3 regions of the Bacillus sp. PK3-037 genome follow, and region 1 is predicted to be linked to each of the others. Evidence: riboswitches for the same ligand, from Rfam matches in the RefSeq annotation. Region 1 holds a riboswitch; each other region holds the start of a gene.
The links. A riboswitch is a leader RNA that binds a small molecule or an ion and turns the genes downstream of it on or off. The one in region 1 is predicted to bind thiamine pyrophosphate.
Positions count from the first base shown of each region.

Region 2: linked by a shared signal. The riboswitch ahead of thiC (phosphomethylpyrimidine synthase ThiC) and the one ahead of tenA (thiaminase II) in region 1 are both predicted to bind thiamine pyrophosphate.
Region 3: linked by a shared signal. The riboswitch ahead of thiT (energy-coupled thiamine transporter ThiT) and the one ahead of tenA (thiaminase II) in region 1 are both predicted to bind thiamine pyrophosphate.

Region 1 is NZ_CP096408.1:2,879,155-2,882,433, reverse strand. It holds gene M1D69_RS14855 (monovalent cation:proton antiporter family protein) at 1-1,181, shown strand, start outside; TPP riboswitch at 1,244-1,352, shown strand; gene tenA (thiaminase II) at 1,433-2,140, shown strand; gene tenI (thiazole tautomerase TenI) at 2,118-2,735, shown strand; gene thiO (glycine oxidase ThiO) at 2,719-3,279, shown strand, end outside.
Region 2 is NZ_CP096408.1:3,174,674-3,177,952, reverse strand. It holds gene M1D69_RS16380 (zinc-dependent alcohol dehydrogenase) at 1-54, opposite strand, end outside; gene M1D69_RS16375 (spore coat protein) at 75-434, opposite strand; gene M1D69_RS16370 (spore coat protein) at 431-655, opposite strand; gene M1D69_RS16365 (Type 1 glutamine amidotransferase-like domain-containing protein) at 757-1,449, shown strand; TPP riboswitch at 1,518-1,625, shown strand; gene thiC (phosphomethylpyrimidine synthase ThiC) at 1,758-3,279, shown strand, end outside.
Region 3 is NZ_CP096408.1:1,108,600-1,111,878, forward strand. It holds gene floT (flotillin lipid rafts scaffold protein FloT) at 1-449, shown strand, start outside; partial or broken gene M1D69_RS05665 (N-acetyltransferase family protein) at 476-993, shown strand; gene thiT (energy-coupled thiamine transporter ThiT) at 1,034-1,612, opposite strand; TPP riboswitch at 1,712-1,813, opposite strand; rRNA gene M1D69_RS05675 (16S ribosomal RNA) at 2,288-3,279, shown strand, end outside.

The sequences.
Region 1 (3,279 bases):
TGTCAAAAGGGACGATCCAGATCGGTACTCGTGCTATTTTCACCTTAATTATCGTACTGGTGGCTCTGTCTGAATCACTGGGGGCAGAAAATATTCTCGGCGCTTTCTTAGCGGGCGTGCTTGTTTCCTTGCTCTCGCCGAACAAGGAACTGGTTCAGCAGCTTGATTCCTTCGGCTACGGGTTCTTAATACCGATTTTCTTTGTGATGGTCGGTGTAAAATTGGATATTTGGACACTTTTTCAGGACCCGAAAATTTTAGTGATGATTCCGCTGCTGCTTATGGCGCTGCTAGTAAGCAAAATTCTTCCTGTCCTGTACTTGAAGAAATGGTATGATAACCGCACGATATTGGCGTCTGGTTTCCTGCTGACATCAACGCTTTCTCTTGTGATTGCAGCCGCGACAATCGGCCAGCAGCTTCATGTCATCAGCGCGAATATGTCAGGAGCGCTTACGCTGGTGGCGGTTATTGCAAGTATTTTTACGCCGGTCGGTTTTAAAAAGCTGTACAAAAAACAGGAGCAGCCGGAGGAGAAAAAGAAGATCACATTTATCGGCGCTAATCAAATGACACTGCCTGTGACACTTGAATTGCCTGAGAACGAGTATGAAGTGCGTGTCGTGCACGTTTATCAAGAAAACGCTGAGGAAAAGCTGTCAGACTCAGTATTTTCCGTCGAAACGATTTCTGATTATGAGCATCAAACCCTTGAATCGCTCGGTATATTTGATACAGAAATCCTTGTGGTGGCGACAGGGGATGAAGACATGAATACGGACATCGCACTATACGCCAAAGAAAAAGGAACAGAAAGAGTCATTGCCAGCACCGGATCACCGGAGAACGAAGCGAAATTGAAAGAGCAGGGCATCAGCATCTTTTCCATCTTGCTGTCGACCAAAACGCTGCTTCGCGCGCTGATAGAAGCGCCTGGCGTCATGAAACTGCTTACGAACCAGGAGTCTTCGCTGTATCAAATTAATATGGAAAACAGCAAATACGATGGCGTGATTCTCCGTGAATTCCCTTTAACAGGCGACGTGATTTTTGTCAGGATTTTCCGGGGTGTGGACAGCATCGTTCCTCACGGCGATACAAGACTGAAAATCGGAGACCGCTTAATTGTCACCGGATCACGCGGGTACGTAACGGATCTTAAGAAAACATTGGAAGGATAATATCTTGACCAAATAAGGATTCGTGTTAATATAGAGGTGCAGAACAATTCAATATGTATTCGTAAAACCACTAGGGGTGTCCTTTATAAGGGCTGAGATAAAAGTGTGACTTTTAGACCCTCATAACTTGAACAGGTTCAGACCTGCGTAGGGAAGTGGAGCGGTATTTGTGTTATATAACTATGCCAATTCCAAACCACTTTTCCTTGCGGGAAAGTGGTTTTTTTATTATCAGACAGGGGGAATGACGTGTGAAGTTTTCAGAAGAATGCCGCAGTGCAGCCGCAGAATGGTGGGAAGGCAGCTTTGTCCATCCATTTGTTCAGGGGATCGGTGACGGAACCCTACCGATCGACCGCTTTAAATATTACGTGCTTCAGGATTCTTACTATTTAACTCATTTTGCAAAGGTGCAATCGTTCGGAGCCGCTTATGCGAAGGACCTTTATACAACGGGACGTATGGCCAGCCATGCTCAAGGTACATATGAAGCGGAGATGGCGCTTCATCGCGAGTTTACGGAGCTTTTGGAAATCAGTGAGGAAGAACGGAAGTCATTTAAGCCATCTCCTACCGCTTACTCCTATACATCCCATATGTACCGTTCGGTTTTGAGCGGGAACTTTGCAGAAATCTTGGCAGCTCTTCTCCCGTGCTATTGGCTTTATTATGAGGTTGGTGAGAAATTGCTGACATGTGATCCGGGGCATCCGATTTACCAGAAGTGGATTAGCACATACGGCGGTGACTGGTTCAGACAGCAGGTGGAAGAACAAATTAACCGCCTGGATGAGCTGGCGGAAAACAGCACGGAGGAAGTGCGCGCCAAGATGAAAGAGAATTTCGTTATTTCGAGCTATTATGAATATCAGTTCTGGGGTATGGCTTATCGAAAAGAAGGCTGGTCAGACAGCGGCGTAAAAGAGGTGGAAGGGCTTGGAGCTGCACGCCATAACTGATGACCGCAAGCCGGTTAAAGATCTAGCGAGATCAATTATAGCCATTCAGGATGAGGTTGATTTCATCCATATTCGTGAACGGTCTAAATCGGCGGCTGACATTTTGAAACTGCTGGAGCTTATTTCTGAAGGCGGTGTTGATAAGCAAAAGCTGGTGATGAATGGCCGGGTTGATATTGCGCTTTTTTCAAATATTCATCGCGTTCAGCTGCCGAGCAGCAGCTTTTCGCCGAAACAAGTAAGAGCCAGATTTCCTCACCTGCACATTGGGCGATCGGTGCATTCACTGGAGGAAGCGCTTCAGGCAGAAAAGGAAGACGCTGATTATGTTTTGTTCGGCCATGTGTATGAAACGGATTGCAAACAAGGCTTTGAGGGCAGAGGCGTGTCTTTGCTTTCAGAAATCAAACAGAGGATCTCGATTCCGGTTATTGCAATTGGCGGAATGACACCTGCCAGATTAAGAGAAGTGAAACAAGCAGGTTCAGACGGTATCGCTGTCATGTCCGGAATTTTTTCTTCCGATGATCCTTTGGAAGCTGCCAGACGATATTCCCGCAAGCTAAAGGAGATTCAGTATGAAAAGGCATTATGATGCAGTTGTCATTGGAGGCGGAATTATTGGTTCCGCGATAGCTTATCAGTTGGCAAAAGAAAAGAAAAACACCTCATTGCTTGAAAGCGGAACAATCGGCGGCAGAACAACAAGCTCCGCGGCAGGGATGCTTGGCGCCCATGCCGAGTGCGAGGAGCGGGATGCGTTTTTTGATTTCGCCATGCACAGTCAGCGTTTGTATCAGAGTCTTGGAGAGGAGCTGTTTGCATTATCCGGCATTGATATCAGAAGGCATGATGGCGGTATGTTTAAGCTTGCATTCTCCGAAGAAGACGTGTCACGCCTGAGACGGATGGACGATTTGGATTCTGTCAGCTGGCATACAAAAGAAGAAGTGCTGGAAAAAGAGCCGTATACGGCCGGTGAGATTTACGGGGCGAGCTTTATTCAGGACGATGTTCATGTTGAGCCTTATTTTGTATGCAAGGCATACGCTAAATCGGCTAAAGCGCTTGGTACGGAAATTTTTGAGCATACTCCCGTTCTCGATGTGACGCGTGGCGGTGAATCCATTTTGGTCAAA
Region 2 (3,279 bases), 300 kb from region 1:
TTTTACCTCTTTGACGCGGACGTCTTTAATGCCTTGATACGTAACAGCTTTCATTCATAATGTCTCCTTATTGTTTAGTGATCGGGCGTTGCGAATGTTCCGAGACGGTTCGTGTGATCGGGGAAAAGTTTTAGCCCGGCGATATCAACGGCTGTTTGTGCTGATTTCATATCGATTTGAAATTGTTTGTCCAAGTCAGAAGGGAAAAGCCAGCCTTTTTCCATCATGAGCTGTGATAATTCTCCGTGCAGGTAAATAGCGGCGTCCAATTGATTGCGCAATGCTGTTCTGAGTTCTGGGCTTGCGGTTTCCGTGATGGCGACAGCATAATTTTTGATACCGGTTTTTACGGAAATTAAGAAATCGAGGGCAAGTGCTGAATCAGTAAGGTCAGGCATGCCTTTTGCGTTTTTCGGGTCTAAGAAATCGTTCAATGACAGTCACCTCCTGTTATTGTCGGGGCCTTTTGATAGAGGCTCTGAAGCTCAGTTACGTCCCGTACAGACTGCTGTACATCCTTCTCCATAAGGGCTCTCAGTTCCTGATCGAACACCAGTCCCTGCATCATTTTTGATTTAAGTAAACATACGGTTTTGAAGTTGAGGATTTCGTGTAAATCAACTGTTTCGTGGTTTGCCAAACGGTCTTGTTCCATTTTTTCGGTCACCTCCTGATTCAAAGGTATTTTTACCTTGTATCATGCTTTTATGCGAAAGTGCTATAATGGGTAAAATATTTTCTTGGGGGAGTCGAATGATGAAACAGATTATTGCGATGGGCGGCGGAGGTTTTTCAATGGAACCAGATCATCTCGTTCTTGATCAATTTATCATTAATCAATCAAAGCAGCCCTCACCTCGCATTTGTTTTTTGCCAACGGCAAGCGGGGATGCGGAGAATTATGTTCAGCGGTTTTATCATGCTTTTCAAAAGCTTGATTGTGACCCGTCTCATTTGTCTTTATTTAAGCCGCCGACAACAGATTTAGCCTCCTTTATTATGGAGAAAGATGTGATTTATGTCGGCGGGGGAAATACAAGAAATTTGCTGGTGCTGTGGAAGGAGTGGGGACTGGATCACATATTGAAAAAAGCTTGGGAGAACGGGATTATTTTAGCGGGATTAAGTGCAGGTGCGATCTGCTGGTTTGAAGAAGGTGTGACGGATTCTGCCGGACCGCTGACCGGTTTGAAAAGCTTGGGTTTTTTGCAAGGCAGTTTTTGTCCTCATTATGATGGTGAAAAGGATCGGAGACCTGCATATCATCACATGATATCAGCGAAAGCGTTGAGCAGCGGTTATGCAGCGGATGATGGAGCAGCTCTTCATTTTATTGATGATCAGTTTTTTCAGGCTGTGAGTTCAAGATCTGATGCAAAAGCGTATCGGGTGGTGCTTCATGAAAATGAAATCTCTGAAAGAGCATTGCCGATTACATATTTGTCTTGAATTTGCTGAATATTTTATACATTGCTCTTTTTTTCAGTTTGTTTTTATGATACGATAAGTGCGAAATTAATAGTTACTGGGGGTGCCCGCTGACGGGCTGAGAGAGAAGATATGCTTCTTAACCCTTTGGACCTGATCTGGTTCGTACCAGCGTGGGGAAGTAGAGGAATTGTTTTTATTATTGCTGAATACTGCAATAATATGTTTCTTTCTGACTGTAACCGGGTTCATTCAATTGAATCCGGTTTTTTGTGCTGGTTATGGGCTTGATTTTGTCCTTTCAAACAAAGAGAGGGGAAGGATAAGTGATGCAAAATCATTCAGTGCAGCAAGCCAACATTTCCATTATGTCGAGTTTTTCAGGGAGTAAAAAAGTATATGTAGAGGGGGCTTCGCCGGATATTCAAGTGCCGATGAGAGAAATCGAACTCAGTCCGACGACAGGATCATTCGGCGAAGAGGAAAACGCGCCGGTTCGTGTCTATGATACAAGCGGACCGTATACGGACCCCGATGTAAAAATTAATATTCAAGAAGGTTTAAAACCGCTTCGCCACAAGTGGATCACTGGGCGCGGCGATGTTGAGGAATACGATGGACGTGCTGTGAAGCCAGAAGACAACGGCTATAAAAAGGCTAACCCTCATGTAAGCTATCCCGGATTAAAGCGGAAGCCGCTGCGGGCGAAAACGGGTCAAAATGTCACTCAAATGCATTATGCGAAAAAGGGGATGATTACCCCTGAAATGGAGTTTATCGCTATTCGTGAGCATGTGACTCCCGAATTTGTCAGAGAGGAAGTAGCCAGCGGCCGGGCGATTATTCCAGCAAATATTAATCATCCGGAAAGTGAACCAATGATTATCGGCCGAAATTTCCATGTGAAAATTAATGCGAATATCGGGAATTCAGCGGTTACATCTTCGATTGAAGAAGAAGTGGAAAAAATGACGTGGGCAATTCGCTGGGGAGCAGATACGATGATGGATCTTTCCACAGGGAAAGACATTCATACGACGCGTGAATGGATTATCCGAAATTGCCCGGTTCCTGTTGGCACCGTTCCGATCTATCAAGCGCTTGAAAAAGTAAACGGTGTAGCGGAGGATTTAACATGGGAAATTTACCGTGACACGCTGATTGAGCAGGCTGAACAGGGTGTGGATTATTTTACGATTCACGCGGGTGTTTTGCTGCGATATGTGCCGCTAACTGCTAAACGGACAACGGGAATTGTGTCACGCGGAGGAGCGATTATGGCACAGTGGTGTCTGGCTCATCATCAGGAAAGCTTTCTGTATACTCATTTTGAAGAAATCTGTGAAATTATGAAAACATATGATATTGCCTTTTCTCTTGGAGACGGGCTTCGCCCAGGGTCAATTGCCGATGCCAATGACGAAGCGCAGTTTGCTGAATTAGAGACGCTTGGAGAACTCACGCAAATTGCCTGGAAGCATGATGTTCAGGTGATGATTGAGGGGCCGGGTCATGTGCCGATGCATAAAATCAAGGAGAACGTCGATAAACAAATGGAAATCTGTAAAGAAGCGCCTTTTTACACGCTAGGACCGCTGACGACGGATATTGCACCGGGTTATGACCACATTACATCAGCGATCGGAGCGGCGATGATCGGCTGGTACGGTACGGCCATGCTTTGTTATGTGACGCCGAAGGAGCATCTGGGGCTGCCAAACCGTGAAGATGTGCGGGAAGGGGTTATTACATACAAAATTGCGGCGCATGCGGCTGACCTTGCAAAAGGGCATCCGGGAGCGCAAAAACGAGATGACGCTTTATCAAAAGCCCGCTTTGAATTCCGCTGGC
Region 3 (3,279 bases), 1.8 Mb from region 1:
GGGTCAGAATTGACGGCCTTGCAAAAGCAGAAGCTGAAAAAGCAAAAGGTGAGACAGAGGCCGAGGTTATTCGCTTAAAAGGTCTTGCTGAAGCGGAAGCGAAAGAAAAAATTGCCGCTGCCTTTGAGCAGTACGGTCAGGCTGCGATTTTCGATATGATTGTCAAAATGCTTCCGGAATACGCGAAACAGGTATCAGCACCGCTTTCAAATATTGATAAGATCACCGTCGTTGATACAGGAGGAAACGGTGATTCAAGCGGCGCCAACAAAGTCACAAGCTATGCGACAAATTTAATGTCCAGTCTGCAAGAAAGCTTAAAAGCGTCTTCGGGAATCGACGTAAAAGAAATGATTGAGAACTTTTCAGGAAAAGGCAACATCAAACAGAGCATCAACGAACTGACAAATGAATTAAAAGAAACAAAGCCTGTTCAAAAATCTGAATAACCATTGCGGAAAGGATTAGAGAATGAATGGTGACTATAAGAGAAGCACGACTAGATGATATAAAGGCCATCGCAAAAGTGCATGTTGACAGCTGGGTGACAACATACAGCGGCATTGTCTCCGCTGAATACTTAAATGGTTTGAACTACAAGGATTTTGAAGCCAAATGGAAAAGCCGTTCATTAAAGGGGGTCTTTGTAGCAGAAGATGAAGAAGGTTCAGTATTCGGCTTTGCATCTTTTGGTCCAATTCGTTCAGAGCAGAAAGGCTATGACGGAGAGTTGTATGCCATTTACCTTTTAGAAGAAAAACAGCGGCGAGGTGCGGGCAGAGCGCTTTTGACAAAGGGAATAGATTTTTTGCTTGATCATGGCTTTACGAGCATGTTTGTTTGGGTCGTAGAGGAGAATCCTTCGATTACATTTTATCAGTCGTTTTCACCTGAAAGAGCAGCCGAGGATAGTTTTGAAATCGCAGGAGAAAGCATGAAAGAAATAGCTGGCCGGATCTCGCTTCATTAAAAAATCTGCTCAACAAAAGATAAAAAACAACCCCCAGCGGACAGGTAGCTGGGGGTTGTTAGATTAAGCTTTTTCAGTTTTCAGCAAGCGCGGAGCTGTTATGAACAATAAACAAAGGACAATCGCACAGATGATGAATGACGGAACCATATAAGTAGCATTATAAGTTAACGAGTAAATCCATACCGGTGTTCCTTTTGGTGCAAAGCTGCCGAAAAATACAGCCCCTGAAATCACGTGTGCAGCATAACGCAGAAAACTGCCGATAAAAACTGCGCAAATAATTGATACGATCAATTTCCCTTTTGCTTTTGATAAGGCGGATTTGCGGACAGCGGAAGCGAAAAAACCGCTTATGCCGACAGCGGCGAACGCTGCAATGTAATCAAGCAACAGCTGAACAGGGTGCTGAAGAAATAGATTTCCGATCGCAATTTGAACGAGACCTGTCAATAGACCGGTGGTAAGCCCCGCTTTAACTCCCCAGCGAAAAGAAATCAAAAAAATCGGAATCATCATGATGGATACCGACCCTCCTTGAGGCATACGGAGAAACATTCCGGAAACGATGTCTAAAATGACAGCAGCAGCAGTCATGATTGCAATTTCAATAAGACGTACCAGTTGTCTTGATTGAGCCATAAAAATCCCCTTCCATCGATAGACAATCCAAAAGGACACAAAAAAGCAGCACGCGGAAGGATGAGGAAAGTTCCACGCACTGCTTTACAATCTGCAATTCATTTGACTTTGCCACATCCCTACGCCAGCGTTAACTAACAGGTTCAAAGGGTCAGAACGAAACCGCTCACTCTCAGCTTTTATGCTCCCCTTGTGGTCATCGGATATTTAGTTCGTTTCTACTATACAAGAAAAAGGTTAAAACAACAAGATGACATTGCCTGTGGTAAATGTTCTTTAATAGATAAATGTTTTATAAAGCATTATAAGTTAGATAGAATAAAGAAAGATTACAGTTTTATTGTTTTATAGATTTTTTTTAAAAAACTATTGCAATAAATAATTATAGGTGTTATATTATTAAACGTCGCTGATGAACAGCAGACAAAACAAGAAGCTTTAAACAACTTTTAAAAAAAGTTGTTGACAATTAAGAAGCTGAGTGTTATATTAGTAAAGCTGCTTCATTGAGAGCGGTGATGATCTTTGAAAACTAAACAAGACAAAACGTACCTGTTAATTCAAGTTTTATTATAAATCGCACAGCGATGTGCGTAGTCAGTCAAACTGAGGTCTGCACGATGCAGATCACGCAGATGTTGCCACAGGATGTGGTGAACTTAATCTGCGATCCATTTATCGGAGAGTTTGATCCTGGCTCAGGACGAACGCTGGCGGCGTGCCTAATACATGCAAGTCGAGCGGACAGATGGGAGCTTGCTCCCTGATGTTAGCGGCGGACGGGTGAGTAACACGTGGGTAACCTGCCTGTAAGACTGGGATAACTCCGGGAAACCGGGGCTAATACCGGATGCTTGTTTGAACCGCATGGTTCAAACATAAAAGGTGGCTTCGGCTACCACTTACAGATGGACCCGCGGCGCATTAGCTAGTTGGTGAGGTAACGGCTCACCAAGGCAACGATGCGTAGCCGACCTGAGAGGGTGATCGGCCACACTGGGACTGAGACACGGCCCAGACTCCTACGGGAGGCAGCAGTAGGGAATCTTCCGCAATGGACGAAAGTCTGACGGAGCAACGCCGCGTGAGTGATGAAGGTTTTCGGATCGTAAAGCTCTGTTGTTAGGGAAGAACAAGTACCGTTCGAATAGGGCGGTGCCTTGACGGTACCTAACCAGAAAGCCACGGCTAACTACGTGCCAGCAGCCGCGGTAATACGTAGGTGGCAAGCGTTGTCCGGAATTATTGGGCGTAAAGGGCTCGCAGGCGGTTCCTTAAGTCTGATGTGAAAGCCCTCGGCTCAACCGGGGAGGGTCATTGGAAACTGGGGAACTTGAGTGCAGAAGAGGAGAGTGGAATTCCACGTGTAGCGGTGAAATGCGTAGAGATGTGGAGGAACACCAGTGGCGAAGGCGACTCTCTGGTCTGTAACTGACGCTGAGGAGCGAAAGCGTGGGGAGCGAACAGGATTAGATACCCTGGTAGTCCACGCCGTAAACGATGAGTGCTAAGTGTTAGGGGGTTTCCGCCCCTTAGTGCTGCAGCTAACGCATTAAGCACTCCGCCTGGGGAGTACGGTCGCAAGACTGAAACTCAAAGGAATTGACGGGGGCCCGCACAAGCGGTGGAGCATGTGGTTTAATTCGAAGCAACGCGAAGAACCTTAC